Linked DNA regions of Candidatus Ruthia magnifica str. Cm (Calyptogena magnifica). The protein of the gene in region 2 interacts with the protein of the main gene of each other region in a pairwise test. Links are inferred from orthologs where the notes say so. Each region holds a gene or a part of one and is shown on either strand. Other genes may lie near its edges.

Evidence for each region.
Region 1: the proteins of hflC (region 2) and ftsH interact in binary tests that used the Escherichia coli proteins (3 or more experiments, as listed by UniProt). The link is inferred for Candidatus Ruthia magnifica str. Cm (Calyptogena magnifica) from one-to-one orthologs.

Annotation. Positions count from the first base shown.
Region 1 is NC_008610.1:155,921-163,098, reverse strand. Bases 1,809-4,798 are described here. They hold ftsH (ATP-dependent zinc metalloprotease FtsH), read right to left. Parts: upstream 4,270-4,798; coding sequence 2,347-4,269; downstream 1,809-2,346. Other genes in these bases: RMAG_RS00725 (LPS-assembly lipoprotein LptE), read left to right, coding at 4,419-4,798; folP (dihydropteroate synthase), read right to left, coding at 1,809-2,305. Also shown: glmM (phosphoglucosamine mutase), read right to left, coding at 175-1,500; more of folP, read right to left, coding at 1,505-1,808; more of RMAG_RS00725, read left to right, coding at 4,799-4,871; holA (DNA polymerase III subunit delta), read left to right, coding at 4,861-5,880; RMAG_RS00715 (glutamate-5-semialdehyde dehydrogenase), read left to right, coding at 5,868-7,127; tyrS (tyrosine--tRNA ligase), read left to right, coding at 7,133-7,178. UniProt on the Escherichia coli protein: Acts as a processive, ATP-dependent zinc metallopeptidase for both cytoplasmic and membrane proteins. Plays a role in the quality control of integral membrane proteins.
Region 2 is NC_008610.1:581,016-588,203, forward strand. What follows is about bases 1-3,000. They hold hflC (protease modulator HflC), read right to left. Parts: upstream 1,930-3,000; coding sequence 1,072-1,929; downstream 1-1,071. Other genes in these bases: RMAG_RS02655 (adenylosuccinate synthase), read right to left, coding at 1-52; RMAG_RS02660 (ATP phosphoribosyltransferase regulatory subunit), read right to left, coding at 110-1,066; hflK (FtsH protease activity modulator HflK), read right to left, coding at 1,929-3,000. Outside these bases: more of hflK, read right to left, coding at 3,001-3,080; RMAG_RS02675 (LPS-assembly protein LptD), read left to right, coding at 3,208-5,412; RMAG_RS02680 (peptidylprolyl isomerase), read left to right, coding at 5,414-6,310; 23S rRNA (guanosine(2251)-2'-O)-methyltransferase RlmB, read left to right, coding at 6,311-7,054.

The DNA.
Region 1 (7,178 bases), 420 kb from region 2 along the record:
AATGGAACAAACTTTATTAGTATTTATTGTCATCGTATTATTCACAGTAACGGAGAACTAGTTAGTTATGGCAGTAAATTTTAAGTTAAAAAATACTTGTTAAATTTAGAACAAAATAACAATTCAAGACAAGCCATTTACAAATGATATGCGAATAGATTGTGCTTTTCTATTCTATTTGAAAATATTTGACAATTTTTCAGCACCTTGCTGAGCAATAATTTTATCTTTGGCTTCAACCATCACTCTGATAAGTGGCTCCGTACCTGAAACACGAATTAATACTCGACTCTCATCACCAAGTGTTTGCTCAACTGCAAGTTGAGTTCGTTGTAGTTTAGTATAATTTTTAAGGTTAATTCTTGCTTGAGTTTTGACATTAATTAAAATCTGTGGATACTTTTCCATTGATTGCTTTAACTTAGCAAGGCTGGATTGGCTTTTTACGAGCACCTCCAATACTTGCAAGGCAGAAATAATACCATCACCAGAGGTGGTTTTATTCAAGCATATAATATGTCCTGAACCTTCGCCACCTAATATTGAACCACTTTTTTGCATTTTTTCCATCACAAATCGATCACCCACGTCAGCTTCGATAAATTTAATGTCTAAATCTCTTAGTGCGTGATGCATACCTAAGTTACTCATTTTTGTACCGACCACTGTATTATTAACTAACCTACCTTGAGATTGCCAAGCCTTGGCGATAATAAATACTAGCTCATCGCCATCAACTAACTCACCATTTTCATCAATCATAATTAATCGGTCACCATCACCATCAAAGGCAATGCCCAAATCTGCCTTTGACTCTAATACGACTTGTTGCAAATATTTAGTGTCAGTTGCACCACAATGCTCATTAATATTAAAACCATCTGGCGTATTATTAATGATATTAATATTCGCACCCAGTTCTGAAAACACGCTTTGGGCAATATGATAAGTAGCACCATTTGCACAATCAATAACGATATTAAGACCTAAAAGACTTTGTGTTCTATCAAAAGTTGATTTACAAAATTCTATATAACGCCCAAGTGGTTGTTCATACCTATAGGCTTTACCAATTTTATCAGCACCTACGCTGATCATGGTTTCGGCTAATTTTTTCTCAATTTCGCTTTGATATTGACTGCTTAATTTAAGACCTTTAGCCGAAAAAAACTTAACACCATTGTCTTGAAAATTATTATGTGAAGCGCTAATTACCACACCAGCACTGGCATTATAAGTTTGTGTTAGGTAAGCAACTGCAGGTGTTGGCATCGGACCTAGTAAACCAACATCAACACCAGCAGATAAAAAACCCGCCTCAAGTGCAGATTCAAATAAATAGCCAGATACACGAGTATCTTTACCAATAATGACACTAGCTTTAGCTCGTTTAGCTAGTACTGAGCCAACTGCCCAACCTAATTTTAAGAAAAAATCAGCGGTAATAGGTTCAACACCCACCTTGCCACGCATACCATCAGTGCCAAAATAATTATCCAATTTACTATCCTGCTACGCTTTGTAAAACCTTAAATGCATCTTTAGTTTCTAAAACATCATGAACACGTACAATATCTGCACCGTTTTGAGATGCTATTATAGCGGTTGTTACACTACCAATCACTCTTCCATTTATGTTTCTACTATTAAGCATACTACCAACCATTGACTTGCGTGACATACCAACCAAAATCCTCAAACCAAAACTTTTAAACTCGTCAAGGCTTCGTAGGATTTCAAGATTATGATTGAATGTTTTACCAAAACCAAAACCTGGGTCTAGAATAATCTTATTTTGGTTAATACCAGCATTAATACAAGCCTCAACTCTTTGATCAAAAAAGTATTTGATTTCATCGATGACATTTATATAAACAGGATTGTTTTGCATTGTTTTAGAATTACCTTGCATGTGCATAAGGCATACGTCCTTACCAGTTGATGCCGCCACTTCAAGGGATGATTTGGCCTGCAAAGCACGTACATCATTAATCATACTTGCCCCTGCCTCAATGGCAAGTTGCATAATTTTTGCTTTTGCAGTGTCAATGGAAATTGGCACACTGATTAGCTTAGATAATACTTTAATGACAGGAATAACACGGCTGGCTTCGTCATCAGTTGACACTTTCGGTGCATTTGGTCTGCTTGATTCGCCACCAATATCAATCATATCAGCACCCTGCTCAATCATTAATTGAGCTTGATTGATGGCTTTGTCAATAGCAAGATATTGACCACCATCTGAAAAAGAATCTGGCGTTATATTAAGCACACCCATAATCATTGCATTAGTAGACTGCATCGTTACCTAGTAGGGTATGTTCAAAAACAGAAAAAATAAAATTAAGCGACTTGTTCGGTAGTACCTCCACTTAATGGTTTTTCATCAGAATCTTTATTGCCATTATTCAGCTCAACACCAGAACCTAACTCTATAGAAGCAACATCAGAGTCAACAATCACGGCTGATTCACGTATTGGTTTTCTATCCATCAAATCGTCAATTTGTTCTTTATCAATAGTTTCAAACTCTATTAAGGCTTTGCTCATTTCGATTAAAATATCTTTATTATCTTTTAGAATCTTTGAAGCCATTTGATAATTGCTGTCAATAATTTTACGAATTTCAACATCAATAACTTTGAAGGTATCTTCTGAAACATGCTTATGTTTAGTAACTTGTCGACCTAAAAACACTTCGCCCTCTTCTTCACCATACGCTAAAGGCCCTAGCGTCTCAGACATGCCCCATTGTTTCACCATCTTATGTGCAATTTCTGTTACACGTTCAATGTCATTACTTGCGCCAGTGGTTACGTTATCTGTGCCGTAAATCAACTCTTCTGCAATACGTCCACCAAAAAGTGAGGCTACTTGAGAATTTAATTTACGCTTAGAAATGCTATAACTGTCTTTTTCTGGCAAAAACATCGTCACACCTAACGCCCTTCCCCTTGGGATAATACTTACTTTATACACAGGATCATGCTCAGGTACCAACCGACCTACAATGGCGTGGCCCGCTTCATGATAAGCGATCATTTCTTTTTCAGTTTCATCCATTGCCATAGATTTACGTTCAGAACCCATCATAATTTTATCTTTTGCTTTTTCAAACTCTTGCATGCCGACCAATTTTTTACCTTTACCTGCTGCAATTAACGCAGCTTCATTGGTCAAGTTGGCAAGGTCTGCACCAGAAAACCCTGGCGTGCCTTTGGCAATATTGATTGATTTAACATTTTTTGCAATGGGTAATTTACGCATGTGGATTTTTAAAATCGCATCACGACCATTAATATCAGGCAAATCTACCATAACTTGACGATCAAAACGGCCTGGCCTTAATAAAGCAGGATCTAGCACGTCTGGTCTATTGGTTGCAGCAATCACAATCACGCCTTCAGAGCCTTCAAAACCATCCATTTCAACCAACATTTGGTTTAGCGTTTGCTCACGTTCATCATGACCGCCGCCCATGCCAGCACCACGTTGACGACCAACGGCATCAATTTCATCGATAAAGATAATACAAGGTGCATTTTTCTTTGCCTGTTCAAACATGTCACGTACACGCGATGCGCCGACACCAACAAACATTTCTACAAAATCAGAACCTGAAATAAAGAAAAATGGCACATCAGCTTCACCCGCAATTGCCTTAGCTAATAAAGTTTTTCCTGTACCTGGAGGGCCTACCAAAAGTACACCTTTAGGAATTTTTCCACCTACTTTAGTGAATTTGCCAGGGTTGGACAAGAAATCTACCAATTCACTCACATCGTCTTTAGCCTCATCAACACCTGCCACATCATCAAAAGTAGTGTCAGATTCATCCTTAGTAATCAAGCGTGCCTTGGATTTACCAAAACTCATTGGATTTTTCCCACCCATTGCGCCACCAGCACCCTTCATGGTGTAAAGAACAACACCAATTAATAATAAAATTGGCGCTAAGGAAATGATTAATTGCTTAAAAAATCCGTCTTTTTCAGGCGGTTTAGCAACCACATTAACGCCGTTGTTCAATAAATCGCCCATCAAGCCTAAATCACCCGGACTATAAGTTGAAAATTGTTCACCACCAACACCTACGCCAGTAATATTACTACCAGCAATCGTTACTTGGGATACATCACCTTGGTTAACACTTTGAATAAACTGAGAATAGGTAATGTCGTCTTTTTGATCACCCACTTGGAACTGACTAAAAATCGAAGTAAGGACACTGCCTAAAACCAACCAAAGTAATAAATTCTTAAACATAATGTAAAAAATATTGCAAAAAACAAGAGGGTTAATTATACCCTATTGTGCACTCATATATGGTCTGATGTCATTTTTTCAAGGTTTATCTACAAATAAATTCAAATTCTGTCATAATTATCATCTTAATTAATAGATACTTTTGAGTCATGTCAAAAATCAACTTATTAACCACCGCCATTATTATAATACTTCTTAGTTCTTGTGGATTTCATCCGCCATATAAAAACTCAGAAATAAACGCCTCTATTACCAGCAGCCGTAATAATGCTTTTGCTGATGAGTTACAAAAGCGCTTTAATCAAAACATACCTCAAACTCTAGTTGTTCAAGTGGGCACTGAAAATCAAAATCAACGTACGGCTTTATATACTTCGAATAATGAAGCTAGCAGTTATACACTAAGCTTAAGCATACCTATTAAGGTCTTTAATCAGCGTAAAAAACTATTACTATCTCAAACCTTCAATGCTAATACATATCTGAATAAGATGAACGTATCCCAAGCAAACAGACTGCAAATTGAAGAGGGTTACCAGCAATTGCGTCATTTAATTATCAAACAACTGTTAAGAAAATTATTTAAACTTAATGAAAATTAAACCGCAGCAACTTAATATTCAATTAGTCAACAAACTTGATACTATTTATTTTATTTTTGGTGCGGAAATATTACTCATTGAACAAAGTTTAGCGCAAATAAATAAAACAGCAAAAAAAGTTGGGTTTGACGAACGGATAAGTTTTGATATTGATGCTAATTTTGATTGGAATCAAATCTTTAGAGAAATCTCAGCCGTTTCTCTTTTTTCACCGAAATGTATTATTAAATGTCGACTAAAGACAGGGAAAATCGGCATTAAAGGTGCTAAAGCATTGACTGAAATTGCCAGCACTCTGCCTGATGATATTTTATTGATTGTTTCCACTGGAAAACTGGACATGGCACAGCAAAAGAGCAAATGGTTCAAAACACTAGAACAGCTTGGTACTGTTGTTCAGCACTTCGAAATGCAAAGCAATCATTTGGTTGATTGGATTGCAAATCATATGGCCGAATTAGGACTTGAGGCCAATACAGAAATTGCACAAAGTATTGCTTTTTGCACAGAAGGCAATTTGACTGCTTCTATGCAAGAAATTCAAAAACTAAAAATGGCTTATCCAAATGGTAAAATTAACACACAAGAATATCTTGAACAAGCTAATCAGCAATCTAAATACACTGTTTATGGCTTAATTGATGCAGCTTTATTTGGCAATAGTAATCAAGTTAATAAAATTTATCAAACCTTAATCTCTGATACGATTATGCCAATTCAACTAAGTAATTCCTTATACCTAGAAATTAAATCAATAATCGAGATGTCAGTTGAACTTATACAAGTGAAAAATATTAATATAGTCTTGCAAAATAATCGAGTTTGGAATAAAAGAAAACCTATTATTACCAATATATTAAAACGCCATTCTTATCAGCGTTTGCAAAAATTATTATTATCACTAGGACGTATTGATCGCTCAATCAAGGGTATGGATAATCTTAATGTCATTGATGAATTACACACATTATTACTAAGCTTGGCTGGAAAGACACAATGGACTCAATAAAAAATTTAATCGTTACACTAGGTGAAAATGCAAAAAATGCTGCAAAAACATTACGTTGCGCTACAACGGTGGCTAAAAATAATACACTAATTAATATTGCTAGTCAAATTGACCAAAATAGAGCAAGCATATTTAAAGCTAACAATCAAGACCTTGTCAATGGCAAAAATAAAGGGTTGGAAACGACTCTACTTGATAGGCTCATGCTTGATGAAGAACGTCTTAATGGCGTTATTGAAAGTTTGAATCAAATTATAAATCTACCCGACCCTATTGGTGAAATTACAGATTTAAAATATCAACCGAGTGGTATTCAAGTAGGCAAGATGCGCGTACCACTTGGTGTATTAGGAATTATTTATGAATCTAGACCTAATGTCACTATTGATGCTGCAGCACTTTGTTTAAAATCAGGCAATAGTGTCATTTTACGTGGCGGATCAGAAGCCATACACTCCAATTATGCGCTTTATACCTGTGTCAGGCAAGGCATAAAACAAGCAGGACTTAATGAAAATTGCGCACAACTCATTAACACTCAAAATCATGAAGCTGTTATTGAGTTGGTTAAAGCAAGTGATTATGTTGATGCTATTATCCCTAGAGGCGGTAAAGGCTTGGTTGAAGCCATTAGTAACAGTGCCAAAACACCTGTTATCAAGCATTTAAATGGTATTTGTCACACTTACATTGATAAAGATGCCGATAAAAAAAAAGCCATCAGCATTGCCTTTAATGCTAAAACGCGCCGTTATGGTGTATGCAATGCCACTGAAACCTTACTAGTACACGCCTGTGCAGTAAGCAGAATACTACCCAAGTTGATTGCACAATACTTAACAAAAGGAGTGGAATTACGCGGCTGTAAAGAGACTCTAAAACTATCAAATAAAATCATCGCAGCCACAGAAAAAGATTGGAATACAGAATATTTAGATGCAATTTTATCCATCCGTATTGTCAATTCAATGAGTGAGGCCATTAAACATATTGATAAGCATGGTTCAGGTCACACTGAATCAATCGTGAGTGAGAATTACACTCGTTCGCGCCGTTTTATCACCGAAGTAGATTCTGCTTCAGTCATGATTAATGCTTCTACTGGCTTTGCCGATGGCTTTGAATATGGTTTAGGTGCAGAAATTGGTATCAGTACTGACAAATTCCACGTACGTGGTCCTGTTGGCTTGGAAGGATTAACTTCACAAAAATTTATCGTCTTAGGTGACGGGCATATTAGACAATAAAAAACATGGAAATAGAGCAAGCACTGGCTATTTTTACGCGTGGCGCTGATG
Region 2 (7,188 bases):
CTTTGCCTTCATCACCCCATTGGGTGCCAATAATAACTACATTTTTTGACATGCTAATTCCTAATTATAACTAATGTTTTTTAAAAGTAAATTTACTTAAAGTTATTTTCTAAAAATGATTTTGAGATAAAAATTTCAAATCAAATGAAAAGCCAGTGGCTGCTCTTGATTTACCAAAAGATTTGCCAATACCATTATAACGACCACCTTGTGCCAATGCTTTAGAATAGTTTTCGTTATAAGCTGAAAATACAATACCGGTGTAATACTCATGAATTTGCAATTCGCTAAGGTCAAAAATGGCTTTAATACCTTTGGTATTGAGTTGTTTATCAATAGCAATTAAATCCTCAATGGCTACCTTGGCTTGATTAAGATGGCTAAATATTGTCAATGCCTCGCTTAAAATATCCGACTTTCCTTCTAGTTTTATCAAACGAATAAATAAATCAGCATTTTTAAGCGCATTTTTGTTTAAAAATACTGCTAAATCTGGGGTTGAACGGCATGAGAAAATTGTTCGTAATTGTGCAACGGTTTGTATTGAAATGTTTTCTTGTGCTATCAGTGCATCAAAAATTGTAACATTACCCAAACTAAGCACAATTGGGCTAATTGATAATAGTTTTAAGCTTTTTAGCATTAACCCAATCACTTCAACATCAGCGCTAATTTTATCTGAGCCATATAACTCAGCACCTGCCTGAATGGGAGATCGTGAGGCATAAAAATCATCCGCTTTGGTTTTTAGGATTGAATTGATATAACAATATTTTTCGACTAAATCGCTACCACGTTTGGCATCAATGCGTGCAATTTGTGGGGTAATATCAGCATGCACGCCTAACATTTTACCACTAATAGGATCTAATAATTTAAAAGTTTTCTCATCAATAGTATCACTGGTTAGCAGTAGTGAATTAACATGTTCAACCATAGGTGGGATAACCAAGCCAAAACCCTTGTCAGCATATAAGTCTAAAAGCTGACGACGCAGAGACTCAAAAACTAATGCTTGATCGTCAGTGAGTTCATCTATGCCTTCAGGTAGCTGCCATGCCCCCATTTTAATTATTTAATTTGCGGGCTGAAGTGACGGAAAAATTCTGTATTTGGATTGAGTATTAAAATATTGCTTTGATTGGAAAATGATTTCTTATATGATGCTAACGCACGATAAAAAGCGTAAAAATCTGTGTTCTTATTATAAGCTTGTGCATAGTTATTTGCACTAGCTGCATCGCCCTCACCTCGAATTTTCTCAGAATCACGATAAGCATTTGCCAAAATAATGGTACGTTTTTTGTCAGCAGCAGCTCTAATAATTTCAGCCTTTTCTGCACCTTTCGATCTAAACTCTTTAGCCACTCGTTGGCGTTCTGCTTGCATACGACGATAAACTGAATTAGATACCTCTTGTGATAAATCAATTCGCTTAATACGCACATCAACAATTTCAATACCAAATTGAGCAATGTCTTTTTTAGCAAGCCTGACAATATTGGACATAATTTCACTACGTTCGTTAGAAACTACATCAGCAATCGTACGTTTTGAAAATTCACTTTTAAGGCCAGTTTTAATAATTTGTGTTAAACGATTATTGGTCCTTACTATATTACCACCTGTTGATTTGTAGAACTGCTCAGCGTCAATAATACGCCATTTAACATAAGAATCTACAATTACATTTTTCTTCTCACTTGTTAAAAATCTTTCGGCTGGTTCATCTAAAGTTTGAATGCGATTGTCAAATTTTATAATGTTATTAACAAATGGCATTTTGAATTTAAGACCTGGAGATTCCTCAACGGTAATAATTTCACCTAAACGTAATTTAATAACCGTTTGGGTTTCGTTTACTGTGTAAAGTACTGAACTTAATACTAAGAATAAAACAGCAATTATTGCTAAACCTATTTTTTGCATTATCTAGCTCCTCTATTACGGAAAATTTCTCTAACATTACCACCTTGATTGTTGTGTTGTGTTGATGATTCTTGGGTATTTATTTGTCTAGCATTAATCAATTTGTCAATAGGTAAGTACATCATACTATTAGCTTTAGAATCAACCACTACCTTACTGGTAGAGGCCAGTACATTTTCCATAGTTTCGCGATATAAGCGTTCCCTAGTAACTTTAGGTGCTTTTTCATACTCAGCTAAAATTTGTTTAAAGCGTGATGCTTCACCTTCTGATTTAGAAATCATTTCAGATTTATAAGCTTTTGATTCCTCAAGCATACGTGCAGCCTTACCACGAGATTTTGGCAAAATATCATTGGCATAAGTTTGCGCTTCGTTAATCAAACGTTGTTTGTCTTCACGAGCTTTAACCGCATCAGAAAAGGCAGATTGAACCTGTTCTGGTGGCTGTGCATCTTGCATATTAACTGTTGTTATCAACAAACCAGTTTTATATTTATCCAATAAGTTTTGAGATTTTTCTTTAATATTATCAGCGATATTAGCTCGACCCTCAGTTAAGATGTAGTCCATAGTATTTTGACCAACAACTTGTCGAATAGCGCTTTCAGATACGTGACGAAGTGTTGTGTCTGGATTAGCAACATTAAACAAATAAGCTTGAACATCATTTATTCTATATTGAATCGCAAACTTAGCTTCAATCATATTTTCATCTTTAGTCAGCATTAAAGATTCGGATGAAACATTACCACCAAAGCGTCGATTGTTATTAACCACATTACGATAACCAATTTCAGCTGTTCTGACTTGTTCAACATTAATCCTATTTAAAGTTTCAATTGGATAAGGGATATGCCAATGAGGCCCTTGAGAAGTTTCTTCTTGGAATGCGCCAAAACGCAACACAACACCTTTTTCAGCTGGATCGATAATATAAATACCTGACAACAGCCAGACCAATAAAACCAAAATTAATATATATTTAAAGCCACCTCTTGAAGGAATTTTAGATGTGCCAGCGCTTGATAATTTTTTATTATTAAAGAGACCATCAAATTTATTTTTAAAATCTTTAATCACTTTCTCTAATTCTGGTGGTGTTTGATTACTACCAGACCAAGGGTTTTTATTATTGTCATTCCAAGTCATTTTATTTATGTGTGTCCAAATATAGTGAAAATCGGGGTTATTTTACCCAAACTAAAGCAAGTTTATGCAATTTATTATTACGGCATATAATGTTAAAATAATAATTTTCATAAAAATTACAACCATCATGAAAAAGCAATTAGCTCTTTATTTATTGTTCATTCTATTGTCTAGCATCATTAGTGCCGAAAGTTTAGTGTTAGACTGCCAAAACAATGCTTTACTTTTTCAGAAACAAGTACTTTCAGACAAAATTAAAGATCTTGATGTTCAAGCAAATTATAGTGAAGTTGTTAAAGATGATCATTACCTTTTAAAAGGTAATGTTTCACTAAATTCAAGCACATATTTTCTAAGTGCTGACGAAATTAGTATTAACAAGTTTAGTAAAACATCTATAGCAACTGGTCATGTTAAATTTCAAGACAACGAACTTATGCTTACTGGTGATAAGGCTGTGGTTGAAAAACAAGGCGAAGTAACTCATACAACACTAAATAAGGTCAAATTTCATTATCCTAATTCAATGATAAATGGTCGCGCTCAAGTTGTGACTAATGATGGCACTAAGCAAGTATTTAGTTCAGGTAGCTATAGTTTATGCCCACTTGGTAATTCTGACTGGCAAATGAAGGCTGGCAAAATCACATTAAATTCTTCAGCAAACAAGGGTGTGGCAGAAGATGTTACTATTGAGTTTTTAGGAAAGACTATTTTTTATTCTCCTCATTATGAATGGGTGTTGGAAGGTCGTGGTTCTGGATTTTTAGCACCAACATTTGGTAGTTACAATGAATCAGTCACCAATAAGGGCAACAACTACCAAGTTAGAATTCCTTATTACTTTAATGTTGCTCCTGATCGCGATTTTCTTTTAGTACTAAACCAGTTATCAAGTCGTGGTAGTGCACTTGAAGGCAAATATCGTCAACTTATCACTAACAATGGTTACTTAGGTTATGGGCGTTTTGAAATTGAAGGTCTTTATTTAGATAAAGATAAAATTACTGACAATAGGCGCTGGCTATTAAATTCAAAATTAGACTTATTTAGTACCAAAACTAATTTAAGTATTATTACTAATCGAGTGTCAGATTCGAATTATTTTAAAGAAATTACTCATAGTAATATTTCGGATACAAAATTGCAATCTCATGTTGATTTATCTTATAAAAACCAAAAGAAAAATTTAACCATGTCTTTATTTGCTGAGTCAGAGCAGCTCATTAATAATGGTAGTGCTTCGTACACGCGTGCACCAGAATTATCTTTTAACAAAGGTTATAAAGTTTTAGGTGGGCGCAATGTTAATTTATCATTGATTAGTACAAAATTTATACATAAAAACTCAAACATCACAACCAATAAAACTGGAGTGCGCACTTATGTACAGGCAAAATTTAGTCGTTCATTAAGGACTAATAACTATTCACTCACCCCAAGTTTAAATTTATCAACAACCGATTATACGATGAATGATGTTGCTAATCAAAAGCGCAATATTGCTAGTTTTAATCTTGATTCTAAATTTTTCTTAGAAAGAAAAATATCCTTATTTGGTACAAATTTAACCCAAACTCTAATTCCAAGACTGGCTTACAATTATACACCTAAAAAAGACCAAAGTGTACTTCCTAATTTTGATTCAGATGATAAAAATGATTCATATGAAGGTTTATTTTCAGGGAAAAAATTTACAGGTATTGATAGAATTGCCAGTGCTAATGACCTTACCTTTGGTCTTGAATCAGATTTTATTGACGAAGAAATGGGTGATACTTATTTAAGTTTAAAAATAGCTCAAGTATACCGATTTGATGACATAGGTATGAATGGTAGTGGCGTTTTAACTAGCCAAAGAAAATATTCTGATGCTACCATGTCGGCTAATTTAATGATACGTGATTTTGCTTTTAATAATTCACTGCAATACAATCCAAAAACCAACAAAATAAGTAAACGTAATAGTTCGGTTGGTTACATTCTAAGCCCTAAAAAATTTTTAACTTTGGCACATCATAATGATAATGGTAAAAAATTAGCTGAATTATATGGCGCTTATCCACTAACACAGAAAATACATGTGTTTGCTGGCATTAATCGATCCATTAGTGATTCAATTACTAACAAAGAAACCACAGGAATTGCTTATGCATCTTGCTGTTGGGCGATGCGTTTAGCGCACTTTAAAGAACATGTTAGTGGTAATGATTATGCTTATGTGACCAAATTCGAGCTGGTTCTTAAAGGATTGAGCGTTACCTCTTCAAATTTATACAAACGCCTAAAAGAAGATGTACCTAATTACTTAGTTAATCTTGATAATTTTTAAAATGAACAAAACTTTACTACTAATTTGTGCATTTTCATTGAATGCATTTACCATACCTAACAGTATTATTGCCATTGTTAATGATGATTTGGTCACTTTTGACCAAATTAGTGTTGACATTAAATCTAATCATACCAAAGTGCAAAAGTTAGTCTTGGTCAATCAACAAATAGACTTAATTTTGCAACTACAGAAAATTAAGCAACTAAACATTACGCCAAAAGAAAATGCGATTAATAGCATGTTAGGCAACATTGCCTCAAATAATAATTTAAACTTAATGCAATTACAATCTCTACCTAAATTTGATGAAGTTATTGACCATGTAAAACAAAGTTTATCGTTAGAGGGTCTTAGACAATTTATTGTTGAAAATCTTGATATTAAACTTACTGAGGTTGAAATAATTAAGCAATTGATTAAAACCCCTAATCATTCAAACAAATTAACGCAACAAATAAAAATTGCACAAATCGCCGTTAATTCTATTGATCAAGTAGACTCATTATTGAGATCAAAAGATAGCTTGATTAAAGACTTCTTAATTGATCTAAGCGAGAAAATTAACAAAGGTGATTCATTCTCTACTTTAGCAAAACTTTATTCGCAGGACGCTTCTTATAAAAATGGTGGTAAATCTGATTGGCTTAATCTATTAAAATTACCGGAAATTTTTAAACAGAATTTAAAAAACCTTTCAGTAGGTGATTTATCACAGCCATTTAAAATAGGACAAGTCTGGAGAATTGTTAAAATTATTGATAAACGTAGTGTTGATAACTACTTGATTGAACTTAAAACTAAATTAATACGTCAAAAAGAAAATATCTATTTTAATGATTGGATAAAAAAATTAAGAAAAGAGGCTTATATTGAAATTTTTGACAATAAGTTATAGATGTCAAAATCAATTATTATCACTAGTTTTCACGCTGTTCAAGCGCAGTTAAAATCAAATCCTACATGTTTTATTAAGGTCTTTATATTAAATAAACGGTGTGATAAACGCTTAAACACTCTCACCTCTGAGTTTAACAATTTTGGTATTAGTGTTCAGCGGTGTACCAAAATTCAATTAGATAAATTAAGTAATCATCAAACCCACCAAGGTGTTGCAGCTGAAATATTATTACCTACCCTACCCGACCAAGGCGAGTTAATCTCTTATGTGTCTAAATTGGATAATGCTGGTTTTATTTTAATACTTGATTCTATTCAAGACCCTAGAAATTTAGGCGCTTGCTTGCGTAGTGCTAACGCAGCTGGGGTTCATTGTGTAGTCATTAACAAAAATGGATCAGCGCCTATTAATTCACTGGTACATAAGACTTCTGCAGGTGCGCTTAATCAGCTAAAAATTTTCCAGGTAACCAATCTATCTCGCACCATTAAGGCGCTACAACAAAAAAACATTTGGGTAATCGGTTTAGATGGCTCTGTTAATATCTCCATTTATCAAATAGATTTAACTATACCAAATGCTATTATTATGGGCGCTGAAGGCTCTGGACTTAGAAGGTTAACCAAACAATCTTGTGATCAATTAGCTAAAATTCCCATGCAAGGCAAGGTGGAAAGTTTAAACGTATCTGTTGCCACAGGAGTGACACTTTTTGAGGTAAATAGACAGCGTCTTCTATAGGCTCAAATTATGTGAATTTTACGCACATATTTGGTTAGCAATGAAAACAACTATTATCAGTTAAAATTGAAAATAAAAAACGAAGCTGTTTCATCACAAGCATCCAGAATGATTAGTGTTTTTAAATGGCACTT